3 regions of the Bacillus nitroreducens genome follow, and region 2 is predicted to be linked to each of the others. Evidence: riboswitches for the same ligand, from Rfam matches in the RefSeq annotation. Region 2 holds a riboswitch; each other region holds the start of a gene.
The links. A riboswitch is a leader RNA that binds a small molecule or an ion and turns the genes downstream of it on or off. The one in region 2 is predicted to bind thiamine pyrophosphate.

Region 1: it holds a riboswitch for thiamine pyrophosphate, as region 2 does, so the genes downstream of both, ACWPVE_RS19720 (thiamine phosphate synthase) here and thiT (energy-coupled thiamine transporter ThiT) in region 2, are expected to answer to the same signal.
Region 3: it holds a riboswitch for thiamine pyrophosphate, as region 2 does, so the genes downstream of both, tenA (thiaminase II) here and thiT (energy-coupled thiamine transporter ThiT) in region 2, are expected to answer to the same signal.

Annotation. Positions count from the first base shown of each region.
Region 1 covers NZ_CAXHYI020000003.1:3,233,667-3,237,956, reverse strand. The annotation lists gene ACWPVE_RS19730 (LytS/YhcK type 5TM receptor domain-containing protein) at 1-176, opposite strand, end outside; gene ACWPVE_RS19725 (DUF4145 domain-containing protein) at 401-1,507, opposite strand; TPP riboswitch at 1,740-1,849, shown strand; gene ACWPVE_RS19720 (thiamine phosphate synthase) at 1,963-2,565, shown strand; gene thiO (glycine oxidase ThiO) at 2,555-3,667, shown strand; gene thiS (sulfur carrier protein ThiS) at 3,679-3,882, shown strand; gene ACWPVE_RS19705 (thiazole synthase) at 3,884-4,290, shown strand, end outside.
Region 2 covers NZ_CAXHYI020000003.1:1,082,835-1,087,124, forward strand. The annotation lists gene rpsF (30S ribosomal protein S6) at 1-15, shown strand, start outside; gene ssb (single-stranded DNA-binding protein) at 71-637, shown strand; gene rpsR (30S ribosomal protein S18) at 686-925, shown strand; gene thiT (energy-coupled thiamine transporter ThiT) at 1,029-1,592, opposite strand; TPP riboswitch at 1,668-1,769, opposite strand; gene ACWPVE_RS09220 (YybS family protein) at 2,021-2,950, shown strand; gene ACWPVE_RS09225 (DHH family phosphoesterase) at 2,978-4,290, shown strand, end outside.
Region 3 covers NZ_CAXHYI020000003.1:2,903,931-2,908,220, forward strand. The annotation lists gene ACWPVE_RS18070 (NAD(P)/FAD-dependent oxidoreductase) at 258-1,385, shown strand; TPP riboswitch at 1,476-1,576, shown strand; gene tenA (thiaminase II) at 1,678-2,358, shown strand; gene ACWPVE_RS18080 (staygreen family protein) at 2,804-3,256, opposite strand; gene ACWPVE_RS18085 (2OG-Fe(II) oxygenase) at 3,595-4,239, shown strand.

The DNA.
Region 1 (4,290 bases), 2.2 Mb from region 2:
TGAAATGGAAAGAACATACAAGAAATCATGGCAACTATGACCGAAATAAGTTGAAGTATCTCTTTAAATTGATCAGAAAAATTTTTACCATTTGATTTTATTAAATAAGGAATAAATATGAGAAAGACAACTAAAAAAAGCATATTTAATAGTAATGTTTCGATATATGTCGCCACGCTAGTCTTATCCTCCCATCTCTGATGTTCCTTTAAATTCGTCAAAAAGTAAGAGAATCCTTCTTTTTTCACCCATTTATTTGAAGAATTTTTAATGAGAAGAACTGTACACGATATCAATTTGGAATCAAATATGCATCCCAACCCAATCGAATGTACTGCGTCAAAAAAAATGCACCCTAACTGGGTACATCATCTTTGTTAAGATTCATTTGTCTATAAAACTATTTCCCTTTCAATTGCTCAAACAATCTCTTCACGTTTATAATTCCTACATTCTTGTATTTTCCAAGAATCACTAGTTCCTTTGGAAGTTGTCCTACAGTATGAATACCATCTTCATTTAATTGTTTAATAAGGTTTGGTATACCAAGGAATTCTTCCTTTGTGAGTGGGATATCCTTCATTTGATCCGTTAGAATAATATAATCTGCTTTATAAAATAAAAAGAGTTCTCCTGGTCGTTCAAGGATCACTTTTCGGCGAGTCTTCTCTTCTTCAATGAAGAGGCGAAGTTCCTCAAATAATTGCTTATCATTGTTTTCATTAAATCGTTTTACATGTTTATGCAAATTTTCGAGATTGCTAGGCAACTCACTCATAATTCGAGCTTGTTGTTCTGCCCCCAATCGTATTAGAAATGTTTCGGACTTATCAAAGCGTTGGGGAAGTAAAAAGGCATCACGTAAGAAATAAGGAATTTCAAGTGTCTCCCCTTTATATTCGATTGTTCGAATTGCTGTGTATCCTGGCTCTGCTAATTTTGATGGAGCGACAGTTTTTGTAATTGCCACTTCTTTTTGTGTTTTTTTACCTAAAGGCTCTTTTTTCATAGATGCGACTAGTAAAGCCTCTAATGATTTTAGTCGTAGCTCCAGTTCAGTAATGTCATAACGCTCTTCCTTCGGAGGTGTTGGATCCTGATATTCTGGTACTTTGATTGAATACGAGGTATAGACTTCGACATACCACCTAACAATCTTGTAAATGGCTTCCCATGATAGTAGTGCCTCCGAATAACGAAACTTTCTCTTGTCATGTGAAGCCTGATTTCCAAGTTGACGAACCACATGAAGTGCATCTCTAATTTCTGTTGTAAGAATTCCCTCGTTCTCTAACATGGTAAGCCTTTCCTTTAATGTAATACGAGGATTTTCTTTTATTTTTTCATATTCCATAACTTGTTGAAGGATATTTTCTATTAATACCCTGGAATGGGTAAGCATGGTACGGGGGCTTGAAAAGATGGAGTTTTCTAATTCACCAGCTAAAAAGGCTAATTCTTTAGAAATCGGTTCTAGAAATCTATAAAAATACTTGGATGAATTCATATCTAGTTGTTCCTTTCTTACATGAAAAATCAAGGCCTGAATCTAATTAATAGAGATTCAGACCATCTGTTCGATTCCTTCATTTTAGTTGAAAAAGATGGGACAATCAAGGTCTTTTGTCACCTATTTATGGATCTATCAACTCTAATCGTGTATAAATCCCATCTTGGAAACATATCCCTTTTCAATCTAATTAAAGTGTGTTAACTTTATTATATAACTTAATATTTTGTGTTTTCACTAGGGGAACCCTTGATAAGGGCTGAGAAAAAAGTAGTTACTTTGAAACCCTCATTACCTGAACAGGCTTGTACCTGCGTAGGGATGTGGTTAAGTAAGATAGCTATACATATACATATCAACCACTTTCCTACATCGGAGAGTGGTTTTTTGTTGTACTTAACCGAACATATCCCTTTTTTCGATACAAGGTGTTCGACAAAAGGAGAAATGAAATGAAATTAATGGCTGTATCAGATGATCAGCAATCTGTAAAAGCGCTTGCTGAAAAAATCATTTCTATAAAAGATGTGATTGATTACGTACAAATCCGTGAAAAGTCAAAATCGGTACAAAACATTGTGTCTCTTATCGATTCCTTACTTAGCAACGGTGTTAAGAAAGAAAAAATCATTGTAAATGACCGCCTTGATGTAGCGCTTTGTATGAACATTCCTACGGTGCATTTACCTGAACATGGTCTACCTGTCAAACTGGTCAAACAACGGTACCCGCACATCCTAGTGGGTTGTAGTGTTCATTCCGTTGAAAAAGCTAAAGAAGCCGAAGCAAATGGAGCAGATTATGTCATCTACGGCCACTGCTTTGAAACGAACAGTAAAAAAGGGTTGCCACCAAATGGAATCCAGCCTCTTAGTCAGATAAAAAAAGAACTTAACATCCCTGTTTACGCTATTGGCGGAATTACCTTGGAAACATTACCGTCTGTCAAAGAGGTTGGTGCTGACGGAGTTGCGCTCATGTCTGCTATTTTTGCAGCAGATGACCCCCATTCTCTAACAAAAAAAGTCAGCGAGGCGATTCAGGATGAAAAATAACTATGATGTAGTTGTTATAGGTGGCGGGATCATTGGTTCCTCCATTGCTTATTATTTAACAAAAGAACAAATGGATGTTGCCCTAATAGATGAAGGACAACTAGGTGAAAAAACAACAAAAGCCGCGGCTGGTATGCTTGGAGCTCATTCAGAAAGTGACGGTGATTTCTCTCTCTTCTTCCCGTTCGCTAGATCCAGTCAGCTAGAATACAAACAATTAAAAGACGAACTTTATGAGCTGAGTGGGATAGATATTGGTTATCGAACAGGTGGAATTCTAAAACTAGCATTTACAGAACAAGATCTGCAAAGTCTAGTATCTCTATTAAAACAACCAACTGTAAATTGGTTAAATGACTACGAAGTCAACCTGTTAGTTCCAGACATTTCTAAGAATGTGATAGGTGCAGCGCATATTGCTGACGATGTAAATGTGAATCCGAAAAATACATGTGAAGCTTTTACTAAAAGTGCGCAAGTTCTTGGAGCCTCAATTTTTGAATATTGTCATGTTCATGAAATTGAAAATGGACATAATCAGTATAAAGTGAAGACATCAAAAGGTCATTTCTATGCAAAGCATGTCGTCATAGCAACTGGTGTTTACAGTAATCCTCTTTTAGAGAATCTAAGAATCTCTGAACAGTTATCACCTGTAAAGGGAGAAAGCATCATTGTTCAACATGATAAGCCCCTTTTACACCATACATTGTTTTATGATAAATCCTATATCGTACCAAGAAACAACGGTCAATTGGTGATAGGAGCAACGATGTTACAGGATGACTGGAGCGATTCAATTAGTCTAAATAGTGTTGAAGCCTTAATAAATAGAGCAAAAACGATGCTCCCCTCCTCTTCCGACTGGAGGTTTCATGGTTTTACAGCTGGCTTACGGCCTACCACCTTTGATGGACATCCATTTATCAGCAGACATCCTGAAGAGGAAGGGATTTTTATTGCATGTGGTCATTTTCGCAATGGAATCCTTCTGGCCCCTGCAACAGGAAAAATGATTCGTGATTTCATCCTCAATTATGAGGTAAAACAAGAGTGGATTGCTGCCTTTCATATTAACCGAAGGCAACTAGCCACGGTTTAGGAGGTGAGAAGATGAAGATAAGACTTAATGGAACACAAGTTGAACTTCCTGAAGAGGTGACTTCAGTAGAAAGTCTTTTGGCCCACTATGAGCTACAAAACCGAATTGCAATAGTAGAAATAAACGAAGATATTATTCAAAAAGATGACTATAAAACTAAAAAACTTGCAAATGGAGATGTCGTTGAAATTGTCCAATTTGTAGGAGGAGGATAATATGTTAACAATCGCAAATCGTACCTTTAATTCTAGACTTTTATTAGGAACAGGAAAATACCCATCTTTTGACATTCAAAAACAAGCAGTAGAGGTTTCAGAAGCTGAAATTTTAACGTTTGCGGTTAGGAGAATGAATATATTTGAAGCAAGTCAACCGAATTTTTTAGAGCAGTTAGACTTAACAAAATATACACTTCTACCTAATACGGCAGGTGCCAAAACGGCTGAAGAAGCAGTACGGATTGCAAAACTTGCTAAAGCATCTGGCTTATGTGACATGATTAAAGTAGAGATTATCGGAGACGACAGATCCCTATTACCAGATCCAATCGAGACATTGAGAGCATCCGAAATGCTTTTAAATGAAGGATTTATTGTGTTACCTTATACGTCTGACGATGTTGT
Region 2 (4,290 bases):
AAAGAAGAAGAATAAGAAATTTTAGAGAGTATAGACTCTGTTTCAATATCCTGTTAAGGAGATGGTTCTGATGATGAATCGCGTAGTTCTTGTAGGGAGACTTACCAAGGACCCTGAATTACGATATACCCCAAGTGGAGTTGCGGTTGCAACCTTTACGCTTGCAGTGAATCGAACATTTACTAATCAGTCAGGTGAACGTGAAGCTGACTTCATTAATTGCGTCGTATGGCGCCGACCAGCTGAAAATGTTGCAAACTTCCTAAAGAAGGGAAGCTTAGCAGGTGTAGATGGTCGTCTTCAAACAAGAAATTATGAAGGACAGGATGGCAAACGCGTATATGTTACAGAGGTTGTGGCAGAAAGTGTTCAGTTCCTTGAACCAAGGAATGCTAATGACCAACAACGAAGCGGTGGAGGTAACTTTGGTGGTGGCTATGGCGGCGGTAACCAAGGCGGCTATGGTGGCAATCAAGGTGGATTTGGAGGCAACCAAGGCGGTGGCCAAGGTGGCTATTCTCCATTTGGACAGAGTCAGAACCCAAATCAAAATCAAGGACCTACAAGAGTAGACCAAGATCCATTTGCAAATGATGGACAACCTATCGATATTTCAGATGATGATCTACCATTCTAACTTGTAAGTCAATCGAATATATACATTTGTCGGAAGGAGGAAAAAGAAATGGCAGGCGGACGTAAAGGTGGACGTGCAAAGCGTCGTAAAGTGTGTTACTTCACAGCTAATGGAATTACACACATCGATTACAAAGAAGTAGATTTACTTAAAAAATTCGTTTCTGAACGTGGTAAAATCTTACCTCGTCGTGTAACTGGTACAAGTGCGAAATACCAACGTAAATTAACAGTTGCTATTAAACGTGCTCGTCAAATGGCATTATTACCATATGTATCTGGTGAATAATATCCAAAAAAGGCGATGACCCTTCAATGTGGTCATCGCTTTTTTTATTGCTGTTTTAACAAAAAAGAACCACAATAATTCATTTATGTGGTTCCTTTAGTAACTATTTTTTAAGAATGAAAAAGCGTGGTGAAGCAATGGTTAAGATAGACAATATAATGGAACATAACGCGAATGTAGCTAGCATTGTAATCCCGTTTAAGCTGAAGGAGTACCATGCTGGGTTTTCAATTTCTGGTGCAAAATATTCAATAAAGAGAAAACCTGCTAGAAAGTGCCAGAAATAACGAGCAAGACTTCCAATAAATATTGCAAAAGTAATAGCGAAAATAGCTTTTGATTTTTGATCATTTGTTAAACTTTCTTGTACGATAGATTTGAATATTCCTCCTAAGCCAATGAATGAAAAGGCAAGGATATATTCCATAATAGCTTGAACAGGGTGCACAATCCATGGATCGAATACGATTTGAAGTAATCCCCATAATAGTCCAGATAACATCCCTATTTTTAAACCCCATCTTAAGGCAATAATAAAAACAGGGACCATAGCAAATGAAATAGATATGGCTGGAGAAAGTTTAATGGATGGAAGTAGATCTAAAACTAGGGCTAACGCTGCAAAAATAGCTGCTTCAATCATTGCTTGTAATCTTGTATTTCGCATAAAAAAATCCCCCTTGAAGTAGTTGAAAAAATAACGAACCTCAAAGGAGAACAATTATTAAAAGAAAGACGTTCTCGCAGAATATCTCCACATCCCTACGCTAGTGTTAACTAACAGGTTCGAAGGGTCTGAACTTGGACGTTCACTCTCAGCAATATTGCTCCCCTTGTGGTTACGTTTATTATTCACTACTATCATAATCGAAAATAGGGAAAAGTAAAACAAAAAGATCGCATGTGTTAATGAACAAGTAATAAATTACGCAGAAGTTCGAAAGTTGAAGACTTGATAGTAAAACTTTAAAATAGAAAGTGATTGTTTTTTGTGTCTAGCTCTAGAAGCCATCAGCTCTTGTGGTTAAAGCTTATGATTGTTGCTGATAAGGCGGGTGTGCTTAGAGCTTTTCTAATTTAAGTTGAGGTGAAAAGGTGAAGAATACAAAATTAATAACAGAAGGGACCGTGCTACTCGCGGTATACAGTGCACTGTTACTACTCTCTTTATATATCCCACTCATAGGAACAGTGTTAGTAGTGCTTTTACCCTTACCTTTTATTCTGTTTACGGTAAAGCATGGGATAAAAATGTCATTGCTTTTTTTCCTAATAGCCTTTTTATTATCTGGTTTATTAGGTTTTGTAATGGGAATTATACTTACGATTATGTTTGGGGTTACAGGAATACTATTAGGGGAAATGATCAACAGAGGAAGAAATGGAATCGAGCTTTTCTTAGGTAGTTGTTTGGCTTATTTGTTTTCGTTCGTTCTTCTTTATATAACTGTTATAGGTGTGTTACAAATTGACATTAATGAAGTACTTATTGAAAGTTCACGAGAATCTTTAGAGATCGTCGAGAGTATAATGGGTGCAACAGGGGGCGAAGCCAATACACAACTCGTCACACAAATTGAGGAGTCTGTTAAAATGATGCAGTACTTAATGCCAAGCATGTTTGTGTTTATGGCGATGGTTCTAGCATTCATTCAAGTTAAGGTGATTAAACCTGTACTTATACGCCTCCAAGTGAAAATGAATCCATTCCCTCCGTTTCGTGAAATCCATTTTCCAAAAAGTATTTTATGGTATTATTTATTGATTTTACTTATTAGCTTTGTTGAAATGGAAATAGGCACATTTGGATATACCGCCTTTATAAATTTCTTTTTTATTTTGCAGTTATTTATGGTGATTCAAGGATTGTCATTTATTTATTATTACTGTCATCAAAAAGGAATCACAATAGCCGTTCCGATTGTATTGACAATCTTAACCCCATTTCTCCTTTATATTATACGAATCTTAGGTATAATTGACTTAGGATTCCAACTGCGAAATCGAATTAGTAAAAAGAAGTAAAACAAAGCTTTAGGAGCTGAAAATTACATGCCAGACTTTTACAAAAGGAAGTTATTTCGCTATCCCTTATATGCTTTGCTTGCCATCACAAGTATATATAGTGCCATTCTCTTTTATTTTCACTGGATAATTGGGTTAGCAAGTTTTCTGCTCCTTGGTATCATTGCCTATTATTTATATAAAGCAAACTCACATCTCAAAAGGGAAATGGAGCATTATATCTCGACCCTTTCATATCGTTTAAAAAAGGTTGGCGAAGAGGCATTAATGGAAATGCCGATTGGAATCTTACTCTATAATGATGAATTTCAGGTTGAGTGGGCCAACGCCTATTTATCGAATTGTCTTGATGCCGACACATTAGTGGGAAGGTCGTTGTATGAGATTGAGGAATTAATTGTCCCACTTATTCAGCAGGAAGTTGAAAGTGACACGATTACATTAAATGAACAGAAATATAAGGTGATTATCAAGAGAGAAGAACGATTGCTTTATTTCTTTGATGTAACCGAACAAATGGAAATTGTGCAATTGTATGAGGCGGAGCGAACCGTATTAGGGTTTATCTTTTTAGACAACTACGATGAAGTAACCCAAGGAATGGATGACCAACGAAAGAGTTCATTAAACAGTCAAGTTACATCCATTTTGAACGAATGGGCAAACGAGCATGGTGTATTTTTAAAAAGAACCTCGTCTGAGCGATTTATTGCCGTGTTGAATGAGGAAATCTTATCGAATCTAGAAAAAACAAAGTTTACAATCCTAGACGATGTAAGAGAAAATACAGCTAAGGAAAGTGTGGCAGTAACGCTAAGTATTGGAATTGGAATAGGTGTATCGACACTCCCAGAATTAGGGATAGCCGCGCAATCAAGTTTAGACCTTGCATTAGGACGTGGTGGAGACCAAGTTGCAATCAAACTTCCGAATGGAAAGGTCAAATTTTATGGCGGTAAAACGAATCCAATGGAAAAGCGGACTAGAGTCCGTGCACGCGTGATTTCACATGCTTTAAAGGAAATTGTATTAGATAGTGATAAAGTCATCATAATGGGCCATAAATACCCTGATATGGATGCGATAGGAGCATCTATTGGGATCTTAAAAGTGGCACAAATGAATCATAAAGAAGGATATATTGTGTTAAACCCGAGCGAGATTGATTCAGGCGTTGGGCGTTTACTAGAGGAAGTAAAGGAAAATTCGGATTTATGGTCGTATTTTATTACACCAGAACAGGCGCTTGAAATCGCTTCTAGTGATACACTGCTTGTTATCGTTGATACCCATAAACCATCCCTAGTTATTGAGGAAAAGCTCGTATCTAAAATTGATAA
Region 3 (4,290 bases), 1.8 Mb from region 2:
AGTCAATATAATAGTATACAGATTTAAGATAATCGGTAGATAACAAACGCACAATAAGCATTTCACTAATTGTACAGAGTTTTGCGAACTCCTGACCACGTTGCGGTTTGATCAAGGTCCTATTTTTTACAAATATTCTATCATGTACATCGAATTGTCCGAATATGTTGGAGTAAATAGTTTTAATATAGGAGATGACTTGATGAGATAGAATCGTAGTATGTAAAATAGTGGTAGAAATAGGGAGGAGTGGTGGAATGAAAGTTATTGTGATTGGAACAGGAATCGTAGGGGCGAGTGCAGCCTATCATCTAGCAAAAGATCAACATGAAGTCATGATGATTGATCAAAATCAAGAAGGTAAGGCAACCTCTGCCGGTGCGGGAATTGTATGTCCTTGGATGAAAGATATAGAGAATGAGACATGGTATAACCTGGCTAAAAATAGTTTTAATTTCTATCAAAACTTAATAGCTGACTTGCAAGAAGAAGGCGAAGATGAAGTCGGCTATCGAAAAGTGGGTGCTTTATGTGTTTCATCTGACCCTAGTCAGTTAGATGAAATGGAAAGAAGAGTGAAGGCTAAACGGATAGATGCTCCTGAAATTGGCGATATTATTCGTCTGAATGGGGCTCAGGCAAGGGAACTCTTTCCGCCGCTTAATGAAAACCTAGAGGCTTTGTTTGTATCGGGCGGCGCAAGAGTAGATGGTGCTTTACTTCGAAATGCACTCAATCGCGCTGCACGACGAAAGGGGGCTGAATTAATAGAAGGTGAAGCCGAATTAGTTCTTGAGAACAGTAAAGTAACGGGTGTTAAGGTTGGAAATAAAACAATACTATCTGATAAAGTCCTTATCACTGCTGGAGCATGGGCTCCTAAACTATTGGCACCGCTTGGGATTGAATTAAACATTAAGCCACAGCGTGGTCAGATTGCTCATATCAGGTTACCAGGAAAGGATACTGCGAATTGGCCGATTATTATTCCACAGTCAACTCATTATATTGTCCCATTTGATGATGGGAAAATCGTCGCAGGTGCGACAAGAGAAACTGGTTCTGGATTTGATTACCGATTGACTGCTGGTGGGGTGAAAGAGGTACTAGCAGAAGCTCTGGAGGTTGCACCAGGTTTAGATGATGGAACACTGGAAGAAATCCGAATTGGTTTTCGACCAATGGGACCAGATATTTTACCGATAATAGGAAAGCTAGATACTCTTGAAGGCGTTTTCCTTGCGACTGGCTTAGGTGCTTCTGGGCTGACAATGGGTCCATATGTTGGAAGTTTGCTAGCTTCGATGGTTCAGGATAGAGAGATAGAAATTGACCTTACTCCCTGTCAACCAAGTCATGCAATTGCGAGCAAAGAGGATAGATAATTTCCAAACACTGTAAATGAGAGTGTACTGCTTGGCTTGCTTTATTCTACTTACTATGATTAACTAGTATCTAGTAACTAAATAATCTATCAATTCGACTAGGGGAGCATGAAAGTGCTGAGAGGTAGAAATATCGACCCTTTGAACCTGATCTAGGTAACACTAGCGTAGGGAAGTGGAGTTTGTATTTTTATATATTTGTACTTATATAACCAAACCCATTTCTAGAGACTAGTGATGGGTTTTTATTTTTCCTCTCTCCCTGATGTCAATAAAGGAAGGGGAAATGAAAGTGAGTAGCTTATTTACAGATCGTTTATGGAATCGAGTGGCACCAATTTGGAATGCATATTTGGAGCATCCATTTGTTAAAGGGATTGGCGATGGTACGTTGGATAAGGAGAAATTCAAGCATTATATGAAGCAAGATTATGTCTATCTAATCGAGTATAGTCGACTTTTTGCGCTTGGGAGTGCAAAAGCACCTGATTTAAGAACGATGTCCATATTTGCTAATCTTTTACATGGAACGCTTGAAATCGAAATGGATCTTCACCGTTCCTATGCAGCTAGATTTGGTATAACGAATAAAGAACTTGAGGAAACTGAGCCAGCCTCAACCACGACTTCATACACAAGCTATATGCTGAACGTAGCGCAACTTGGTGGTGTTGAAAATGTGGTTGCAGCTGTACTTGCGTGCGCATGGAGCTATAACTTTATCGGGAAAGAATTAGTAAAATGGCCTGGAGCAACCGAGCATGAATTCTATGGTGACTGGGTGAAAATGTATTCATCTGATGAATTTACGGCACTAGCAGAGGATTGCAAAAATCTAATCAATGAAATTGCTGAAGGAAAACCAGAACGAGACTTAGCTGTCCTTGAAGAAATCGTCGTAAAAACTAGCATGTATGAATACATGTTCTGGGATATGGCGGAGAACATTGAGGAATGGCCGATTAAATTGTAATTATAGAAAGGTACATAATACCTCTACTGTACACATATTTTAATCACACCAAAAAAGGTTGCATCAGAAATTGATGCAACCTTTTTTGTATTGATTCTTTTTCAAGAAATCAGAATGAGTCAAATTAAATGGTGATTCGGACAAAACAGTGTCCGGGAAAACTAGAGTATTTTCAGAAACCCGTGTTGATTTGGACAGACGAATCCACAAAATCATTGATTGTGTCAGAAAAGTTCGCTAATTCGGACAGCTAATAGCCAGAAATCATGAATCCTGTCAGAATGCAACAACAATTTGGACAAAAGACCCCATAAAATTATAAACTCTATCAGAATCCCGATCTGATTAGGAACTCTGTCCTAATAAAAACAAAAGAAACATAAGAATACAACATTCTCTGTTTCTTTTTTACATCCATAAAACTTACGCAAGTCTTCCAAAACAATTATATAGAGTAATCCTGAAAAGTCCCCCAATTCTCCACTCTAGCAAATTGAGGGTAAGTGGACATGAAGGTAATGATGATTGGAGCGAAATTTAAAATGGGATAAGTATTGAATAAGAAGCGATCTCCGTATCGAATGGCAGTTAAGGCTAGAGGTAATTCACGCCTAAAGATTTCGTTGCGTTTTGCGGCTTCCTTTTGAGTATATTCCCCTTCATCAATATGAACATACACAGTGAGAAAGTTGACATTATTATTTGAGGACCATTCCCCCAATACCTCATCACTATTTGGGCCAATTTTATTCCACGCATATTGATGTCCTATTGTTAAAAATATTTCTCCAGTGAAATCAGAGTGAGTAAGTGTATAACACCGTGGCATGATGAAATCTGTTGCAGTCACACCATACAAATATTCGACAGAAAGCTTTTCTGGACTGAATTTGCTCAAACGATGACCTCCATTCGGCTTTTTACACATTATGCAAAAATACAATTAATCATTCGAGGTATTTTTTGTTCATGGGCTGCAGTAATCTATATTATTTTTTGGGGAAAATCTTTTGTATTATTGGTAGAAAAAGTATTTTAATTCCTTTTTATTGAAAAAAATAATAGAAATTTTACTTTCCAGGGTGTAAAATAAAAAAGCTAAAAAAGTAGTTTAGCAATCATCCATCTTGAATAACAGGAGGTTACAAAAGAAAGCGAATACAAGATTCTTTCTGTTTATATATCAATCTATCATTTTTACAAATTTAAGAGAGCAAAGGTTGATGAAAGTTGACAATGGATGTAACAAATAGGGTAAAAGAACCAACGATTTTTAATCATGTTGGGAATCGAATTATTACTGAGGATCGTGAAATACAAATTATTGCTAGATTAGAAGAACCATTAATCGTCATATTAGGAAATGTTTTAAGTGATGAAGAATGTGATGAGTTAATGAGGCTATCTAAGGAAAAACTGCAACGATCTAAAATAAGGAATGCCATCGAAGATGAGATGAGGACGAGTAGCAGTACATTTTTAGATGAAAATGAAAATTATATCGTTTCGAAGATTGAAAGAAGAATCTCGCAAATCATGAATATCCCCACTGAACATGGAGAAGGGTTACAAATCCTTAATTATAAAATAGGGCAAGAATATAAAGCCCATTATGACTTTTTTACATCAAAGTCGAAGCCAATACATAATCCAAGAATAAGCACTCTTGTCATGTATTTAAGTGATGTAGAGCAGGGTGGAGAAACGTATTTTCCAAAACTTCAATTTTCAGTATCTCCAAAAAAGGGAATGGCCGTGTATTTTGAATACTTTTATAATGACCAAACCTTAAATGAATTAACTTTGCATGGTGGAGCACCCGTCAATGTAGGAGATAAGTGGGCTGCGACACAATGGATGAGAAGAAAAAGGGTAAGATAATCCACCTTTCTACATGATGGTAAGAGAGTTCATGTAAGAATTTCTTTTCAT